3 regions of the Bradyrhizobium sp. HKCCYLS3013 genome follow, and region 1 is predicted to be linked to each of the others. Evidence: riboswitches for the same ligand, from Rfam matches in the RefSeq annotation. Region 1 holds a riboswitch; each other region holds the start of a gene.
What was found. Region 1 has a riboswitch for S-adenosylmethionine ahead of ACQR1F_RS22840 (O-succinylhomoserine sulfhydrylase). Riboswitches for the same ligand answer to the same signal wherever they lie in the genome.
Positions count from the first base shown of each region.

Region 2: another riboswitch for S-adenosylmethionine. It lies ahead of ACQR1F_RS19570 (GNAT family N-acetyltransferase); the one in region 1 lies ahead of ACQR1F_RS22840 (O-succinylhomoserine sulfhydrylase).
Region 3: another riboswitch for S-adenosylmethionine. It lies ahead of metX (homoserine O-acetyltransferase MetX); the one in region 1 lies ahead of ACQR1F_RS22840 (O-succinylhomoserine sulfhydrylase).

Region 1 is NZ_JBNPTK010000013.1:147,728-154,304, reverse strand. It holds gene ACQR1F_RS22865 (helix-turn-helix transcriptional regulator) at 1-455, shown strand, start outside; gene ACQR1F_RS22860 (VOC family protein) at 508-867, shown strand; gene ACQR1F_RS22855 (SRPBCC family protein) at 878-1,279, shown strand; gene ACQR1F_RS22850 (MATE family efflux transporter) at 1,284-2,762, opposite strand; gene ACQR1F_RS22845 (2'-deoxycytidine 5'-triphosphate deaminase) at 2,891-3,997, opposite strand; SAM riboswitch at 4,110-4,189, shown strand; gene ACQR1F_RS22840 (O-succinylhomoserine sulfhydrylase) at 4,268-5,476, shown strand; gene ACQR1F_RS22835 (GDSL-type esterase/lipase family protein) at 5,609-6,577, opposite strand, start outside.
Region 2 is NZ_JBNPTK010000010.1:214,855-221,431, forward strand. It holds gene glgX (glycogen debranching protein GlgX) at 1-609, opposite strand, end outside; gene ACQR1F_RS19560 (DUF3606 domain-containing protein) at 674-949, opposite strand; gene ACQR1F_RS19565 (serine hydrolase domain-containing protein) at 1,740-3,131, opposite strand; gene ACQR1F_RS19570 (GNAT family N-acetyltransferase) at 3,638-4,108, opposite strand; SAM-I-IV-variant riboswitch at 4,154-4,263, opposite strand; gene ACQR1F_RS19575 (DUF3551 domain-containing protein) at 4,416-4,667, opposite strand; gene ACQR1F_RS19580 (hypothetical protein) at 4,836-5,447, opposite strand; gene ACQR1F_RS19585 (VIT1/CCC1 transporter family protein) at 5,987-6,577, opposite strand, start outside.
Region 3 is NZ_JBNPTK010000012.1:502-7,078, reverse strand. It holds gene ACQR1F_RS21150 (DUF2125 domain-containing protein) at 1-1,125, shown strand, start outside; gene ACQR1F_RS21145 (prephenate/arogenate dehydrogenase family protein) at 1,128-2,063, opposite strand; gene hisC (histidinol-phosphate transaminase) at 2,060-3,157, opposite strand; gene ACQR1F_RS21135 (chorismate mutase) at 3,195-4,028, opposite strand; SAM riboswitch at 4,224-4,303, shown strand; gene metX (homoserine O-acetyltransferase MetX) at 4,386-5,639, shown strand; gene metW (methionine biosynthesis protein MetW) at 5,643-6,305, shown strand; partial or broken gene ACQR1F_RS21120 (GIY-YIG nuclease family protein) at 6,365-6,577, shown strand, end outside.

The sequences.
Region 1 (6,577 bases):
CCCTGGGCCTCGACGAGATTGGCCATATCATCGCCAGCCGCTTCGTCGCGACCGCCACGGGCCAGCAGGCGCGCGCCGCGACACCAGGCCCTCGCGACCGACGGCGCGCGGTCGAGAGCGCGTTGTGGATCGACGACAATGCGCATGATGACATCGACCTGGCGGCTGCGGCAGGCGAGGCCGGCGTCAGCCCGTTTCATTTCCTCCGGATGTTCGCCGCTACGATCGGCGTGACGCCGCATCAATATCTGATCCGCTCCCGCCTGCGGCACGCCGCGCGGCGCCTCAGCGAGGAGGATACGCCGGTCACCGCCATCGCCTACGATTCGGGCTTTGCCGATCTGTCGAATTTCACCCGCACCTTCGCGCGCGCTGCCGGCGTGTCGCCGGCGAAGTTTCGCAAGGCCTCGCGCGGCGAGCGCAAGATTCTCCAAGACCGTCTGAGCCGCCATTGATTGGATGATCCCGGCGCGTGCGGCAGCCGCATGCGAAGCATGGAGATCATCGATGTACGATCATATCGGCCTCAGGGTCGGCAATCTCGACGCCAGCGTCCGCTTCTACACCGCCGCGCTGGCGCCGCTCGGCCACATCCTCTGCTCCAAGGACGAGGCGTCGGCGGGAATCGGCCCGAAGGGGGAGCCGGCGCTGTGGCTGTATCTCGACAAGGGCGCCAGCAAAGGCACCGCGCATATCGCGTTCCGCGCCAAGGACCACGCGGCGGTCGCCAGATTCCACAGCGAGGGTTTGAAGGCAGGAGGCGGCGACAATGGCGGCGCCGGGCCGCGCACGGACTACAGCCCGACCTATTACGCCGCCTTCCTGATCGATCCCGACGGCAACAACGTCGAAGCCGTATGTCCGTGAGGTCAGCGTCATGGCATCCATCCAGAAGGACATTCCGATCGCGGCCCCGGCCGGTGCAGTGTGGGACGCAGTGCGCGATTTCGGCGCCGTTCATACCAGGGTGGCGCGCGGCTTCGTGACCGGCACCAGGCTCGACGGAGACGTCCGCATTGTCAGCTTCGCCAACGGCAGCGTGGTGCGCGAGCAGCTGGTCGACTGCAACGATCAGCGCCGGCGCCTCGTCTACGCCATCAGGAACGAACGCATCAGCCAGCACAGTGCGTCGTTTCAGATCATCGCGGAAGGCGAGGAGCGCTGCCGGGTGATCTGGACCACCGACGTGCTGCCGCACGAGATCGCGCCCTATATCGAGCAGCAGATGGAGCTCGGCGCGCGCGCGATGCAGGACACGTTGGGCAGGCTGCGCGGATAGCGGCTCAGCCGACACGCGCCGGGGGCGGCGCGTGCGCGTCAGGACCGCGTCCGGCCGCCAGCACGGCCGGGCGCAGCTCCAGCGCCGCGGCCGGCTTCGGCCCCCACCGCGTGAGCATGACGCTCGCGAGCGTCAGCACGCCGAGCAGCACCATCGAGGACGCCGCCAGCATGAAGAAGTCGCCCTCGGTCGCGGCATGGCTCAACAGATAAGAGCCACCTGCGGCGATGAACACGAGCCGCACCGTTTGCGCCAGCACCGGACCGATCACCCTGGCTGCGCCCTGCGAAGAGAAGTACATCGAGATCGCCAGGCCGATGAAGGCATACATCGGCGCGGCGACCTGCAGATAGTGCCGGCCGGCGCCGCGCGCGCTCTCGTCCTGGGTGAAGATGTCGACCCACAATTGTGGGACGATCGCGATCAGCGTCGACAGCGCGCCAACCGACGCGAACGACACCAGCCCCGCCGTCCAGGCGATGCGGCGGGCGCGCGCGATTCGCTGCGCGCCGATCGCCATGCCGACCATCGGCACCGAGGCCATGCCGACGGAGAAGGCGACCGTGGTCATCATAAATTCGAGCCGCGCGCCGATGCCGTAGCCGGCGAGCACCGCGGTGCCGAACGACGCCAGCATATGCGTGAAGATCGCGATCGACAGCACGGATTGCAGCGGCGAGAAGCAGGCGACGGCGCCGACCTTGAGAATGTCGGCGAACATCGCGCCGCTGATCCTGAGGCCGCGCAGCTTCGGCCGGACGCGCGCGCGCCCCGAAAACAGGTACCAGCCCATCACCGAGATGCTGACGCAGAACGCCAGCAGCGCGCCGGCCGCGACGCCGCGCATACCGAGCCCGAGGACCAGGCTGAGCGTGCCGCCCAGCACGATCTGCAGCATCGCCGAGCTCAGGATCATGAACGACGGCAGCTTCATGTTGCCGGTGCCGCGCAGGATGCCGGCCATCGAGTTCATCAGCCAGGGCAGGATCGCGCCGCCGAAGAAGATCTGCAGATAGGCCGTGGCATGGCTCAGCACCGCGCCGCGGCCGCCGAGCAACTCCAGCAAGGCCGGGCCGAACACCAGCATGCCGATCATGAAGGTCGCGCCGAACAGCAGCGCGATCAGCAGCGCATGCGAGGCGAGCGTCGAGGCGCGATCGGTGTCGCCGGCGCCCAGCGCCCGTGCGATCGCCGAGGCCACACCGCCGCCCATCGCGCCGCCGGACATCGTCATGGTCAGGATCACCAGCGGAAACACCAGCGCCATCGCCGCCAGCGCCTCGATGCCGAGCCGGCCGATATAGGAGGTCTCGGCAATGACGACGCAGGTGCCGGCCGTGTTGGCGATGATGTTCGGCCAGGCCAGCGACAGCAGGGTGCGCAGGATGGGTCCGTCGACGAGCTTATTCCGCATCGGCTTCTCGGGGGGCGGCAATGCACGCCCCTCGCCGACCGGATTGTCGGCCAGGCCGATCTCGGACATCTCAGCTCCCCGCTCGGCCGCGCAGGTCGCGGCCGTCTTATCGTTCGATTGCTTTCGCTTTCCTAGCACGGCGCTGGCGCGCGCCCTGTGCGGCAGGCGCATTGGGGGTGCGCGGCAGACGCAGCCGGCTAGAAGCGGAAGTGCTTGGAAAGCTTCAGGCCCTGGGCCTGGTAGTTGGAGCCGATGCGGCTGCCATACATCGCGTTGGGACGCGCCAGCATCTTCTCGTAGACCAGGCGGCCGACGATCTGGCCGTGCTCGAGGATGAACGGCACCTCGCGCGAGCGCACCTCGAGCACCGCGCGCGAGCCCTGCCCGCCGGCGCCGGCATAGCCGAAACCGGGATCGAAGAAGCCGGCATAGTGGACGCGGAATTCGCCGACCAGCGGATCGAACGGCACCATCTCCGCGGCGTAGTCCGGCGGCACCTGCACGGCTTCCTTCGAGGCCAGGATGTAGAACTCGCCGGGATCGAGGATGAGGCTGCCGTCGGGCCGCGCCTTGATCGGCTCCCAGAACTCCTCGACCGGATAGCCGGCGCGGCGGTCGACGTCGACGACGCCGGTATGGCGCTTGGCGCGGTAGCCGACATAGCCGTTCGCATTGCTGCCGGACAGGTCGACGGACAGCGCGACGCCGCCGGCGAGATCCGCATCATCGCGATCGACCAGCCGCTCGGCCTGGTGCAGCGCGATCAATTCGTCCTCCGACAGGACCGCGTCGCGATAGCGGAAGCGAACCTGGGACAGCCGCGAGCCCTCGCGCAACAGGACCGGAAACGTCTTCGGGCTGATCTCGGCATAGAGCGGGCCGTGGTAGCCGGCGCCGATCATGTCGAAGCGTCGCGTGCCGTCGGCGATCACGCGCGTGAACACGTCGAGCCGCCCGGTCGAGCTCTTCGGATTGGCGGCAGCGACGATGTCCTTCGGCAGCGCCAGGCTCTCCAGCAGCGGCACGATGTAGACGCAGTTGGTCTCGAGCACGGCACCATCGGCAAGCGCGAACTCGTGCAGCTTCAATTCGTCGATGCGCTCGGCGACGGTCGACCCCGGCCCTGGCAGAAAGCTCGCGCGCACCCGATAGACAACGTCGCCGAGCCGCAGGTCCAGGCTCGCCGGCTGGATCTGGCTCTCGACGAAATCATATTCGGGAATGATCAGGCCGGCCTCCGCCATCGCCACGATCATGCGATCGGGGAGGATGCCGTGGGCGTCGGCGGGAAGCGAAAACGGCAAGGCCTGATCCTTTGCAGGCGCCGGAACGGCGGCTTGTGGAGCCAATATAGGGTCTTTTGACCGGTTATCCGATGGCCGGCTTGACGGAAAGGCCGGTTGCGACTATGAGCACGACTTATCCCGTGGTGATTTGAGCCGGCCGGCTTGCAGCCACGTTAAATAAGTCGCTAAACAGGCCGGGGACGAATGTGATCCCGGCCTTGAGGAGTTTTCCCAGGCCGGTTTTTTTGTGCCCATCGCGCCGAGCGCGGTGGTCACGATGGAGGTCACATGTCGAAGTCCCCCGCGAAGGCGCCGGTGTCGTTCGCCCAGTATCGTCCCGAAACCCGGCTGGTGCATTCCGGCACCTTGCGCTCCGAATTCGGCGAGACCGCCGAAGCGCTCTATCTGACGCAAGGTTTCGTCTACGCCACGGCCGAGGAGTGCGAGGCGCGCTTCAAGGGCGAGGACCCCGGCTTCATCTATTCGCGCTTCTCCAATCCGACCACGGCGATGTTCGAGGGCCGCATGATCGAGCTCGAGGGCGCCGAGGCCTGCCGCTCGGCCGCAACCGGCATGGCCGCTGTCACCACCGCGATCCTGGCCCCCCTGCGGGCCGGCGATCACGTCGTCGCGGCCAAGGCGCTGTTCGGCTCGTGCCGCTACGTGGTCGAGGATCTGCTGCCGCGCTACGGCATCGAGTCGACGCTGGTCGATGGGCTCGATCTCGACCAGTGGCAGAAGGCCGTCAGGCCGAACACCAAGAGCTTCTTCCTCGAGAGCCCGACCAATCCGACGCTCGACGTGATGGACATTCCCGCGATCGCCGAGATCGCGCACGCCCATGGCGCGCGGCTGATCGTCGACAACGTGTTCGCCACCCCGCTCTGGCAGAGCCCGCTCGCGCTCGGCGCGGACGTCGTCGTCTACTCCGCGACCAAGCACATCGACGGCCAGGGCCGCTGCCTCGGCGGCGTGATCCTGTCGTCGGAGGCGTTCATCGCCGAGCACATCCACAATTTCATGCGCCAGACCGGCCCGTCGATCTCGCCGTTCAACGCCTGGGTGCTGCTCAAGGGCCTCGAGACCCTGGCGGTGCGGGTGCGGGCGCAGACCGAGACGGCGGCGAAGGTGGCCGACTTCCTCGCCGCGCATCCGAAGATCTCGCGGCTGATCTATCCCGGACGCGAGGACCATCCGCAGGCGGCGACGGTCAAGAAGCAGATGCGCGCCGGCTCGACCCTGGTCGGCTTCGAGGTGAAGGGCGGCAAGGCGTCGGCGTTCCGTATGCTCAACGGATTGAGGCTCGCGCGCATCTCCAACAATCTCGGCGACGCCAAGACGCTGGTCACGCATCCCGCAACGACCACGCATCAGCGGCTGACGCCGGACGCGCGCGCCGAGCTCGGCATCAGCGAGGGCTTCATCCGCTTCTCCGCCGGGCTCGAGCATGCCGACGATCTGATCGAGGATCTCGACGCCGCCCTCAGCGCGGCGTAGCGAATGGTGAAGTGGCGTCGCGAGTAGACCGATCTCATCGCTGCGCGCTACTTGTCATTCCTCATCCGCACATCACCTCCGGATCCCGGGGTTCGCTCGCGCGGCGAGCGCCCCGGGATAACGCCCGCGGCGTCACATCGGCCGATAGGTCGGCACCTCGGCCGGCGCGTTGATGCCGAGCTTGACCTGGCCAACCGAGCGGATGATGTCGTCGCCGAGCAGCTGCGCGAAGCAGGCATAACCCCAATCGCTCATGTGCAAGCCGTCCGAGATCACGAACTCGTTCATCGGGATCGCCTGCCGCTCGTGCCAGTCGCGCATCACCTCGAAGCGCGGGAAGATGCCGGCGTGATGCAGCTCGGCGATGCGGCCGAGCAGCTTGTTCATGCGACCCGCGCTCTCCTGCCGCTCGTTCACGCGCGGCGAATATTGCAGATCGACCAGCACGACATCGGAGGCTGCGGCCTGGATCTTGGCGACGCCGTCCTCGACCAGCCTGGCGGTCTCGGCCGGATCGAGATCGCGCAGCACGGCATTGGTGCCGACCTGCCAGATCACGAGATCCGGGTGACGGTCGATCACCGACGTCTCGATCCGCTTCATCATCTCCGGCGCATCCTCGCCGCCGACGCCGGCATTGATGACGCTGATGTCGACCATCGGATATTGCCGGCGCAGCTGCGCGGCGAGCCGATTCGGATAGGTGTAGTCCGGCGCGCTTGCGCCATAGCCCTGCGTCGACGATGAGCCGAAGGCGACGATCACGATCGGCAGGCCGGAGGCGAGCTTGTTGGCGACGTGCGGCAGCGAAATGAAATTCTTCTTCGCGACGCCCTTCGGCGCCAGGCACGGCACGCGGTTGAAGATGTCGGTGGCCGATTTGGCGACCTGCTTGACCTTGTCGATCGCCCGCTCGGTGATGCTGCGCGATTGCGGCGGCGCGGCCGCGACGGCCTGCCCGGCTGCAGCCGGCGGCTGTGCATCGGTCATGGCCGGCGCAGTCGTCGCCGCAGACGGCGCGGTCGTGGCCGCCGGGCGCACCGCGGCGATCGGCCCGCGCACCTGATCGTTCGCCTGCGCCAATGTGACGTAGCCGATGCT
Region 2 (6,577 bases), on a different contig from region 1:
AGTGCCGCGATCGGCCTCGGGCACCAGCGGATGCAGCTTGGTGAAGCCCTTGACGTGCATTTCGTAGAAGATCGTCCGCTCCCACGGAATCTCCGGCTTGCGTGAGGTGCCCCAGGTGAAGGCGGGATCGATGACCCGGCATTTCAGCATCAGGGGCGCACTGTCACGATCGTCGAACGACAGATCCTTGTCGGCATGATCGAGCTGGTAGCCGAACAGCTCCGGGCCCCAGCGCAGGTTGCCGACGAGCTGCTTGGCATAGGGATCGATGACGAGCTTGTTCGGATTGAAGCGGTGGCCGGCGTCGGGCTCGTAGGGTCCGTGCACGCGATAGCCGTACACCGTGCCGGGACGGGCGGTCGGCAGATAGCCGTGCCACACCTCGTCGGTGTATTCCGGCAGCTCGATGCGCTCGAGTTCGGTCTCGCCGGTGTCGTCGAACAGGCACAGCTCGACCTTGGTCGCATGCGCGGAAAAGATCGCAAAATTGACGCCGAGACCGTCCCAGGTCGCGCCGAGCGGAAACGGACGGCCTTCGCTGATCTTGGCCTTGCGCAGGTTGAACGCCGCCTGCATCAAAGCGTCACCGTGATCGGTGCGTTGGTCCATTCTTTGCCCCCTTCGTCCAATGCCCGGACCGATTGCCGGGCGTCTCGATCATCCGCGCCGCTGGCTAGGTTGCCGCCGGCGTCTCGTCCGGCATGATGACTTCCGCCTTGGTCTCGGTCACCGTCACCGAGGCGATGACGGCTCCTTCCGGCGCCGAAGCCTTCGCGGCCCGCTGCTGCGCGACTTCCTTGGTGATGGCCGCGATGGAGTTGCCGATGCGCTCGACCATCTCGGCCAACTCGCCGGGCGACATCTTCAGCCGCTTGGTCACCACGCGGACCTGGGCCTGATCGGCCATGTCGAGCTTGTTGCGGGACGGCTGAATTTTCGGACGGCGCATGTGGGGGGGTCTCCTGCATGCCAGCTAACCTTGGCTGCGGAAATTGGTTCCCGCGACGGGGCTCCCTCCCCTCCGGGTGTCGCCACGAAGACGTGCGTCACCGACCTCGCGGCGCCATGCGCCCGAGGGATGTCATCGATGTTGCCCCCTGATCAGGCAGAGGGCGCAGGGAATGCCGGGAGCTGGCCGCCCCCATGGCCCGCCTGCAGAAAAAAAGCAGGCGGCAGTCACCACAGGTTCAGCCGAGACATCCCGGCATTCCCCGCGCGATGGTTTTCACGCTTATACGCGATCTCCCCGGTGTCCGGCTTGTGAGCCACCGTCGCCCTCGGGATCATTGCCCGACGACTTGGCGCCAGCGTCGGGGCGCCAGGACCACGCGACTTCGCGTCCGCAAGCTGCCGTTCGTCCGCGCGGGTCACCCCGCGCTGCGGCATCCTGCAGCCACCGCATCCCGCGCCCAACGTTCCGTGACGATCGCGAAGCGCCCCTCTCGAGGAGCACGGGATGGCGATGATCTAGCACGTTTTCTGGAAACGCGAAATAGAAATTTTCAGTCGACGACGAGCACCTTTTCGCACACGTTCGACGGGGTGGCCGGTCCAACTGCCCTTGCACCGGTCGGGCGAAGGAGCGGCGGGAGCCCGCGACCGGAGTCGACCCGAGCACTCCGATTTGCGCAGTGCTTCAGGAAGGATCTGGATGCAGGACGTCAGCACCAATGCGCGCGACAAAGCCACGTCCGCTTTTGACCCTGAACCGACGTCGCGAGCCGATTGCTGCATGCAGATCACTGAGGCAGCGCCACCCCGGCGATTTGCATGACGCCAAGCTGGTCGAACAACTCAATCTGCTCACCGTTCAGCACTGGAATGTAGCAACGACGTCTAGCAGCCGAGATCAAGATACAGAGCTTATCCTCCGCGACCGCCCATGTCCCCGTTGCAGGCCCAAAGGACTCGTCCCAGTGCGGATAAGTCATCCGGCCGTCGGGCTCGAATCGCATGGATAACGGACCATTCTTGAGCTTCGGACCGAAGCTGATCGTCTTGCCCTTGAATTTTGCGGCCAGGGTCTCACCTGTCGGTCTTTCGCCGGTTGCTGCGGTGAGCGAGGCATCGGGCCCCGGATCATAGCCATCGGCCTTCAGGATGAGCCAGAAGAGCCTAGCCATGTTGCGAAATGAAGGTTCGACGTACGGCGCATCGCGGTCGACACGATGCACCACGACAAGGTCGAGTGCGGGTACGACTAAGGCGTATTGGCCGCCGGCACCTTGGGCCATAAAGCTGCCCTCGGGCAAAGTCACCGTAGGCGCAACGTCACCGCCCAGAAAGCCGATCCACCAGAGATAGCCATAGCCCATCCCGAACGCTGCTTTCGAATAGCTGCGCGTGCTCTCTTCCACCCACTCCCGCGGCACGATCTGGTGTCCGGCCCAATTGCCTTTGTGAAGATAGAGAAGTGCAAAACGCGCCAAGTCCCGTGCGCTCATGCGGATCTCATAGGCGGGGTGGATAGACGCTTCGCCGCGGACGTAGCTGCCATCCTGTGGCCGGTAGTCCTGCATGCCGATTGGCTTTGCGATCTTTTGGTCGAGCGCCTCGAAGAGGCCGATGCCAGTTGCGTGCTCGTAGATCGTGCCAAGCGCGTTGAAGTCCCAATTGTTGTAATACCAGAAGGTGCCGGGCGGGTGACTGCCGCGCGGCGGTCTCATCTTGGCATTGTCCGGCGTCTCATAGAGCGCCGCGTGGTAGACCCCGGAACGCGCTTCGAGGAGTTCGCGTACCGTCGCGCCCTTCTCGACCCCGGTCAAGCCAGGCGGGTTATCGTCGATGCCAAGTTCGCCAAGCGTGCTGTCAAGGTTGATCTGGTGATCCGACACTGCGATGCCGATCAGGGCGCTGAGCATGCTCTTGCGGATTGAAGCGACTTCCATCGGCTTCGTCGTACTGCCCCACTCGGCCACGACCTTGCCGTGCTGAACGATCACAACCGCGCTCGAATGAATCTGATCCGAAAAGGATCGCGCTTGGGTCAATCCGGTTTCTGACCAACCCAATTCTGCAGGCGTGACGCGCTCCCACTCCGCTGCTGGGAAGCCATCTTCAGCTTGGGCATGCTCGAACCGAACCAAAGCGCCGAGCAGCACGACAGCGAAAACAATCTGGCGAATATGCATAGGATGATCCCACCCGTTGCGAGCTTGACCAGATTGCTACACACTAATCATTAACGGAATTAAGCAGAACGCCTGTTGAAGTGTTTTCTTTGGATACCCGCCAACCATCCTCATGGCGACGTCTCTTGTTGGCCCACAACGGACATGGAACGAACGGAACTCCCTTACGACCAAACTGTGTGACCGGCTGGTGAGAAATCGCTACTCATCCTTATTCAACGCGGCGATGAGGACGCCAACCTCTTCAACAGGTAAGGATCGTCACGCGCTATCAACTCTTCTGTCCTTGGGAGCTTTCCGAAAGCAAACCGTGCCTCCTCGATGCAAGAAAAATAACACAAGCATCTCCGTGCCATCTGAATGCTCGACCTCAACCATGTAGGATGCTAGCGATGGCGGAGTAACCACCCCATGTAAGGCTGGTCTGAGAGGCGATCTCGATTGTGCAACACGATCGAAAAGCAGACTTGATCATCTATTCCTTGTCGTCACATCGCCCTCGACCATCATTTCGTCAGCCATCTCTCGAAGTACAAATTGATCGGGTTGGAAACGTAAGGGCCATACGCTGGGCACGGAACGAACCCCTTCGCCCGATAGAGCCTCTGGGCATCGGGAAGAAATTCCGTGGTTTCCAGCCGCAGAACCGACAGCTTGGCGGTCAAGGCCGCTTCCACAACGCGCGTCAGGAGCCTGCTGCCTATTCCAGTTGTCCGAGCCTCGGTGACGACATACATGCGCTTCACCTCCCCGGTACCATCCGCGAACACCTGCAGCCCTGCACAGCCAACGGCTTGTCCGGCAATCCGCGCGATAAACATTTGCGTGTCGTCGTGCGCTAGCCGATCAATTGGAGAGCCGTGATTCCTCTCCACCCCGCAGACCTTGTTTAAGAAATCGTCCAGCGCGGTTACGAGATTAATCAGGTCCGGGGACCTTGCATCGGCCAGCTCAATTTCGATTCGATCGACAGTCATTCTCGTCCCCTTCTTCGAAGAGATGAGCGCATGACGCCGTGGTGGCTTGTCCCGTTTAGTTGCCGGACCGGCCACATCTTCTTCCAAAGGAAGAAAGCCACCTTGCTCGGGGAGCAGGTTGGCGCTGGGCGTCGGCCCAACTCTTGATGTTGGAGTTGACGATAGCGGGCACTATCGAGCTTGGCAAGTACGCCCCCAGTTTGAGGAACAACGCGTGGCCGCTCCTGGCTCATCTCGAACCTTTTGGTCGGCTCCGACGATGGCCGCTCCGTCGAAAATTGGAGTCTTGTCAGGCCGCAATCGGCGCCTACCGGGGAGGCCGACGGCGGCTTGGCTCAGGCGGGCGCTGTGCATAGGGGTTCAGCAAGCACATGGCCGAAAGGCCCGCAGCTCCTGCTCTGCACGCCTCCCACGACCTGTACTGGCACGAGACCGTGCTGGACCCGCCCCATTCCCATGTCTGGAGGCACACCGGATCATTGCCATCGAACCGCTGAGCCGCGGCTGGAGCGGTTGCAAGCACGATGATTGAAGTCATGAGGAGAAGCGCGCGCATCATCACACATCATGGCATGAGGCTGACCAATCCGAAAGGGTCTGCCGGCGCGGCCACGTCCAGGCGGGCTTGATCTGCAGGCGTAGCGGGTTTCGGTATTCGCGTTGTCAGGTGACCATCTCTTGCTCCACGAAAAGCAGGCGATCGCAGCTAGCTTCGGCGGCTCATGACTCAGAAATAGGAGCGCGGCTGCTGCTTGATATGTTGGCCGAGGTAGCGTCTCACGGTCGAAAGATTTTTCGGTTCAGAAAGCTTCTCAAATACCTGATGCACCAATTCATCGTGATCGGAGGCAACCATTGCGACGGCGTCCCTCAGGTTTCTAAGCTGACGCCAGGAAAGAGCAGGCTCCGCTGCTGCCACCAAAGCCCAAAATACAGGGCGCCATAACCCGGTGTCGAAGGGCTTTGACGCTTGAAATATGGAAAACAGCGCCTCTGAACGACTCCCCATGTTTTCAATGGCGCTGGAGGCAGCGACATACTTTGTGAGAAGTTCTTTGGCGGGTGGCCCGTTGCCGCGCTCGAGGTATGCCCTGATCGGCCATGCCGAGACGGCTACACGATTGAAAATATCCTCCTGACAGTCGGCTGCCAGAATCGCCTCTTCAAGGAGGCGGCTATACCTTTCATCGGGCCAATGGCGTGCGACGTGAGATAACGCCTGACACCTGAACCAAGGTGCTTCTATCCCCCTTGCGACGCTTAGCGCTTCGTCAGGGCGAGCAGATGCGAGGCGGATCGCGAGGTCTCTTGCTTTGGTCGGGGTCAGGGTCTTGCTCACCCAAACCGACTACCATAACTCCCCGCAACGGCCAATTGGATGGAACGTCAGATTCTGGCCTAAAGGTGAGCTATGCTGGTTCAAGGCTGACGCATGGTCTCAACCCAACGCCGTCGTCAGGACGTCCAGATCCGCAGAGCACCAACAGTCTCGAACTCGGCGAGCCTAAAGCTCTTTGTCACAGACAACGCTGCCGTAGGGTGGGCAAAGCGACGCCAAGGGCGGCGCGTGCCCACCATCGGTGGCGCTGGGTGTAGGCGGTGGGCACGGCGCGCGTGAAAGCTCGCCCGACAAGGCCGCATCCCGGCGCGCCTTTGCCCACCCTACGGCAGGTTGTTAGTTCAGCGTGCCATCAATCTTGACGCTGCTGGCAAAGCGGCGCGTGACCACCATCGCCACCGCTCGAAACGCGCGGTGGGCCCGATGCGACGCGGCGTTGCCGCGTACGCCTCTTTGCCCACCCTACAGCTCGGGTGACGGGATCATGACCGGCCCGGTGACCTTCGTCCGAACGGCCTAGACCGCAATCCCGCTCCACCTCACCCGAACAGATGCGCCAGCCAGAACGCGGCGCCGGCGGCGAGGCCGCCGACGAGGGCGGTCTGCAGCGCAGACTTGATCTTGTTGACGCCGGTGAAGTGGCCCTTGATGGCGCCGAAGATCAAGAGCGCAATGCCAGTGGCGATCACGGAGATGCGGAGCGCCGACGAGATGTCGGCCGCCAGCATGTAGGGGATCAGCGGGATCAGGCCGCCGATCACGTAGGAGCCGCCGATGGTCACCGCGCTGACCGGCGCGCGCTTCGGATCCGGGCGTTCGAGGCCGAGCTCGAAGCGCATCATGAAGTCGACCCACCGCTTGCGATCGGACGCGATGGCGTCGACCACGGTGGTCAAGGCCTGGCCTTCGAGACCATAGCCGCGAAAGATCGCCGCGACCTCCTCGACCTCGCGACCGCGGAGCTTCTCGATCTCGTCGTGCTCCCGCTTCTCCTCGGCGGCGTAGTGCTCTGCGTCGGAGCGGGCGGCGAGATAGCCGCCGAGCCCCATCGCGATCGCGCCGGCGACGACCTCGGCGAGGCCGGCCGTGACGATCACGTCGGTCCTGGCGACCGCCGCCGAAAGACCGGC
Region 3 (6,577 bases), on a different contig from region 1:
GTCCTGCTCCTGATCGCCGCTGTTGCGTGGAGCGCATTCTGGTTCTTCGCCGCTTCGCAAGTGGATGTCCAGGCCGACGCCTGGCGTGCGCGCGAAGCAAAATCGGGACGCGTCTATGACTGCGCGAAGCGCTCGGTCGCGGGCTTCCCGTTCCGGCTCGAGGTCCGCTGCACGGATCCAAGCGTGGCGCTGTTTTCGCAGGCGGCCGGTACGCCCTTGATGAATGCGAAGCTCGACGAGATCCTCGTCGTCGCCCAGGTTTGGGACCCGAAGCGGATCATCGCGGAGTTCAAGGGACCCGCGACGATTGCCGATGGTCGTGGAACGGCGTCGTTCTCCGTGAACTGGCGCGTCGGCGAGGCCAGCGTCCGCGGCCTCCCGGGGCCGCCGCAGCGCGCCGACCTCGTGTTCGAACAACCGACCATCGACCGCATCGAGGGCAACACCGCCGTGCCCGCAGCGCGCGCCGATCATGCCGAATTGCACGGCCGTCTCGCCGAGGGCACGCCGTCGGATCATCCGGTGCTGGAGACTGCGCTGCAGATCGAAAACGGCAGCATCCAGGGCGGTCATCCGCTGCTTGCCGAGCCGTTCAATGCCGACATCCAGGCCCGCGTCACCGGTCTCAAGGACTTCCGGCCCAAACCCTGGCCGGAGCGGTTTCGCGAGATCCAGGCGGCGGGCGGTCATGTCGAGATCGTCCAGTCCCGCATCCAGCAGGGCGAACTGCTGGCGGTCGCGTCGGGCACGCTCAGCCTGACCGCCAATGGCAACATCGATGGCGAGGTGCAGATGACGGTCGCCGGGATCGAAAAGGTCATCCCGGCGCTCGGTCTCGACAAGATGCTCGAGAACGGCGTGCCGCAGGGTGCGCTTGATCGCGTGGCGCCCGGCGTGAAGTCGCAGGATGTCAACAACCTGCTCGGTGCGCTCGATCGCGCCATTCCCGGCCTCGGCAAGGTCGTCAAGCAGAACGCCAATGTCGGCGTCGCGCTCGGCATCAATGCGCTCGGCAAGGAGGCCACCCTCGAAGGGCGCAAGGCGCGGACCTTCCCGCTGCGCTTCTCCGATGGTGTCGTCGTGCTCGGTCCGTTCAAGGTCGCCCGCGTCCCTCCGCTGTTCTGACCTCAGGGCTTCTTCAACTGCGGCAGCGGCCGGCCGAAGTCCGGCGCCGCCGAATCCTGGCCGATATCGACGATGCCGCGGCGGATCGCGCGGGTGCGGGTGAAGTGATCGAACAGCGCCTCGCCGTCGCCGCGGCGGATCGCCCGCGTCAGCTTCGAGAGGTCCTCGGTGAAGGTGCCGAGCATGTCGAGCACGGCATCCTTGTTGCTCAGGAAAATGTCGCGCCACATCGTCGGATCGGATGCGGCGATGCGGGTGAAATCGCGGAAGCCGCCGGCGGAGAACTTTATCACCTCGGACTCCGTCACCTGCGCCAGCTCGTCGGCGGTGCCGACGATGGTGTAGGCGATCAGATGCGGCAGGTGGCTGGTGATCGCGAGCACGCGATCGTGGTGATCCGGCGTCATGATCTCGACCTTGGCGCCGAGCGCCGTCCAGAACCCGCGCAGCCGATCGATCGCGTCGGCATTGACGCCATCGGGCGGCGTCAGGATGCACCAGCGGTTGATGAAGAGCTCGGCGAAGCCGGAGTCAGGCCCCGAATTCTCGGTGCCCGCCACCGGATGTGCCGGGACGAAATGAACGTTGCCCGGCAGATGCGGCGCCATGTCGCGGACGATGGCGCCCTTCACCGAGCCAACGTCGGAGACGACGGCGCCGGGCTTCAGATGCGGCGCGATCTCTTCGGCCACGGGACCGCAGGCGCCGACGGGAATGCAGAGGATGACAAGATCGGCATCCTTGACCGCCTCTTCATTGCTCGCGACGACGCGGTCGACGATGCCGAGCTCCGCGACGCGCGCGCGCGTCCTCTCCGAACGCGCCGTGGTGACGATCTCGCCGGCCACCCCCTGCAGCCGCGCCGCGCGCGCGATCGAGCCGCCGATCAGGCCGAAGCCGATCAGCGCGACGCGTTCGAATCGCCCCGCGACGCTCATGTCGCCCTCATGAATTCGCTGAGAGCCTCCACGACTAGACGATTGGCCTCCTCGGTGCCGATCGTCATGCGCAACGCGTTCGGCAGCTTGTAGTTGGCGAGCGCGCGCAGCACGAGGCCGCGCCGGGTCAGGAATTCGTCGGCCTCGACCGCGGTCTTGCCCTTGTCGGTCGGGAAGTGGATCAGGATGAAATTGGTGACACTCGGCGTCACCTTCAGCCCAAGCTTGCCGATCTCCTCGGTCAGCCAGTTGCGCCACGCTTCCGTGTGCGTTTTCGACATCTGCTGATGCGCGGTGTCCTCGATCGCGGCGACCGCCGCGAGCATCGCCGGCGAGGAAACGTTGAACGGCCCGCGGATGCGGTTGATCGCATCGACGATATGCGCCGGGCCGAACATCCAGCCAACGCGGAGCGCCGCGAGCCCGTGGATCTTCGAGAACGTATGGGTGACGACGGTGTTCTCGGTCGTGGCGACCAGCTCGAGCCCGAACTCGTAGTCGTTGCGCGAGACGTAATCGGCATAGGCGGCGTCGAGCACCAGCACGACCTGCGACGGCAGGCCGGCGCGCAGCCGCTTGACCTCGTCGAACGGGATGTAGGTGCCGGTCGGGTTGTTCGGGTTGGCGAGCCAGACCAGCTTGGTGCGCGGCGTCACCGCGGCAAGGATGGCGTCGACGTCGGTGCGATACTCCGTCTCCGCGGCAACCACGTTCCTGGCGCCGCAGGCCATGGTCGCGATCGGATAGACCAGGAAGCCGTGCGCGGTCGAGATCGCCTCGTCGCCTTGGCCGAGAAAGGTGTGTGCCAGCAGATTGAGGATCTCGTCGGAGCCGGCGCCGCAGACGATGCGGTCGGGATCGAGGCCGTAGGTGCGGCCGATCGCCTGGCGCAGCACCCGTGAAGTCCCTTCCGGATAATCTTCCAGGTGAGTGGCCGCACTCTTGAATGCCTCGATCGCCCTCGGCGAGGGGCCGAACGGGGTCTCATTGGCCGACAGTTTGAAAACCTTGCGGCCCGGCTCCGGCTGGGGACTCTTGCCCGGTGTATAGGGCGCGATATCGAGGATGCCGGGGTTCGGCACGGGGCGGTTCATCGTCAACTCCGGAAAATCATCACTGGCGCGGGGCGTCTCAGCTCGGAACCGTATAGCGTTTCGCATGGCCGCCGACGAGGGCGGCGGAGCGTACCGAGGCGCCCGCCGCGATCAGGGCAGCCCTGATCTTGTCGAGGTTCGACGGCGACTCGATCGATACCAGCAGTGCGGCGCCGTCGAAGGCGGTATCGGGCACCGCGATGACGTCGGCGAGCGGCGACAGCGCCCGCGACACCTGCGCATTCCAGCCGGAGACGCGGATGCTCCAGGTCTCGACCTCGAGCACCAGCGCATCGTCGGCGACGCGCGACACCGCGAACACCGGCAGCGCGGCGGGATGGTCGGCGCGCTCGATGAACGGCATCCGCGCGATGATCTTTGGTGCGCCCACGGGCTCGAGCGTGATCCACCACGGCGTATGGCCGGAGGTCGTCGACACCAGCGCGAGATCGCCCTTCGAGCGCGCCACAGCCTCGACTGCGGCTTGCGCGCTGAAATGCGGCACGTAGGGCACCACGAATCCGAAATGGAACCTGGCGGAATCGCGCATCGCGGATTCTCCGACCGACACGTCGGCATGAACCGAGAACGGCGCCTGCACATAGGTGAAGGTCGAGACGATCACGCGCCAGATCCCCTCGACGGTGTCGAGCGGCAGGATGCCGCGATGGCGCTGCACCAGGCGGCGCATCATGTCGGCCTCGCGCGCGGGCCTGAACGCCGAGCCGACCTCCTGGGTCTTCTTGACCTTGATCAGCCGGTCGATGATGTCGGCCCTGTTCATCAGCAACTGATGGACCTGCTCATCGATGGCATCGATCTCCTTGCGCAGATCGGCGAGCGAGGGCGGGGCGGGCGGCGGGTTCGACATGGTCCGTGTCACTCTTCGCGAGGCCACGGGAAAACCTGCGGCCAAAGGAACGGATGCCGTTCTCTCCGATGCCGCGGACCTGCGCAACAGCAAGTTTACCTTGCGCCATCCAGGCTTGGCTGACCTGCGGCAGAGCGCCCGACCAACGGTCAACCCCAGCTTGCCTTGACGAATAGCGCCCGCGGGACTAGTTTCTGCCCGTTCCGTGGTCATTTGAGCCGGCCGGCTTGCAGCCACGTTAAAAAACTCGCTAAACAGGCCGGGGACGTTATCGATCCCGGCCGAACCCCAGTTCAGGCCGGGTTTTTCATGGCCTGATGTGTCACGTGGTTCGGGAGCCCTGGCCGGATGGCTGGGGTGAGAGACATGACAGGTCTGACGCCGAAGTCCAAATCTGCGAAGTCCAAATCTGCGACGCCTACATCCGCGTTGCGCACGGTCGCGCCCGACGAGCGCTCGCACGAGGTCGATCATCCGAGCTCGCCGGTGGCGCAGTTCGGCGCCGACAAGCCGCTCAGGCTCGATTGCGGCGTCGACCTGTCGCCGTTCCAGATCGCCTACCAGACCTACGGCGAGCTCAATGCCGACCGGTCGAACGCGGTGCTGGTCTGCCACGCGCTGACCGGCGACCAGCACGTCGCCAACCGCCATCCCGTCACCGGCAAGCCCGGCTGGTGGGAGACGCTGGTCGGTCCCGGCCGCCCGCTCGATCCCAGTCGCTATTTCATCATCTGCTCCAACGTGATCGGCGGCTGCATGGGCTCGACCGGGCCGGCCTCGCTGAACCCCGCCACCGGCAAGGTGTGGGGGCTCGATTTCCCGATCATCACCATCCCCGACATGGTGCGGGCGCAGGCGATGCTGATCGACCATCTCGGCATCGACACGCTGTTCGCCGTGGTGGGCGGCTCGATGGGCGGCATGCAGGCGCTGCAATGGACGGTGGCCTATCCGCAGCGCGTGTTCGCCAATCTCGCGATCGCCTGCGCGACGCGCCACTCGGCGCAGAACATCGCCTTCCACGAGCTTGGCCGCCAGGCCGTGATGGCCGATCCCGACTGGGATCACGGCCGTTACGCCGACAAGGGCACGCATCCGCATCGCGGCCTGGCTGTGGCGCGCATGGCTGCGCACATCACCTACCTCTCCGACGCCGCCTTGCATCGCAAGTTCGGCCGCCGCATGCAGGACCGCGAGCTGCCGACGTTCTCCTTCGACGCCGATTTCCAGGTCGAGAGCTACCTGCGCTACCAGGGATCGTCCTTCGTCGAGCGCTTCGACGCCAACTCCTATCTCTATCTGACGCGGGCGATGGATTATTTCGACATCGCCGGCGACCATGACGGCGTGCTGGCGGCGGCGTTTCGCGGCATCAAGACCCGTTTTTGCGTGGTGTCGTTCACCAGCGACTGGCTGTTTCCGACTGCGGAGTCGCGCGCGCTGGTGCATGCGCTCAACGCCTCCAGCGCGCGGGTGTCGTTCGCCGAGATCGAGACCGACCGGGGCCACGACGCGTTCCTGCTCGATGTCCCCGAGTTCTTCGAGATCGCCAGCGCGTTTCTCGATTCCGCCGGCAAGGCGCGCGGGCTTGCCCATGCGAAGGGAGACTGAGCCATGAGCATGCAGGGTGTGCTGCCGCTGAACGGCTTCACTGGCGGCGAGGTGCTGGCCTATCGGCCTGATCATCTGCTGGTCGCCGGCATGGTCGAGCGCGGCTCCAAGGTGCTCGACATCGGCTGCGGCGATGGCGATCTGCTGCAACTGCTGGAAAGCCGCGGCATCGACGGCCGCGGCATCGAGCTGTCCCGCGAGGGCGTCAACCATTGCGTCGCCAAGGGGCTCGCGGTGGTGCAGGGCGACGCCGATACGGATCTCGTCGATTATCCGGACGACGCGTTCGACTACGTGATTCTGTCGCAGACCCTGCAGGCGACGCGGCAGCCCAAGGTCGTGCTGGAGAACCTGCTGCGCATCGGCCGCCGCGCCATCGTCACCTTTCCGAATTTCGGCTTCTGGCGGCTGCGGCTGCAGTTGCTGGTCGGTGGCCACATGCCGCGCACCGACAATCTGCCCTTCACCTGGTACGACACGCCGAACATTCATTTCTGCACCATCAAGGACTTCGTGCAGCTCTGCGACGAGATCGACGTCAAGATGGAACGCGCCGTCGCCCTCGATAGTTACGGCCGTCCCCTGCGCGTCGCCATGCCCTGGTGGTTCTGGAACATGTTCGGCGAGCAGGGGGTGTTCCTGCTGAGCAGGGGTGAGCGGCGGTAGGGAACCGAGCGCAGCCCCGGGGTGCTGCCGAAGTTTGGTCCTCGCTCTCTCCCCACGTCATGGCCGGGCTTGTCCCGGCCATCCACGTCTTGCAGTATGACGACATGGCGAGCGGCTACGTGTATTTCATGACCAATCGTCCGAATGGCACGCTGTACGTCGGTGTGACCAGTGATCTCGTGCGCCGGGTGTATCAGCACCGATCTGGCCTCGTCGACGGCTTCACTAAGCGATATGGTTTGAAGCGGCTCGTTTACTTCGAAGTCTTCGAC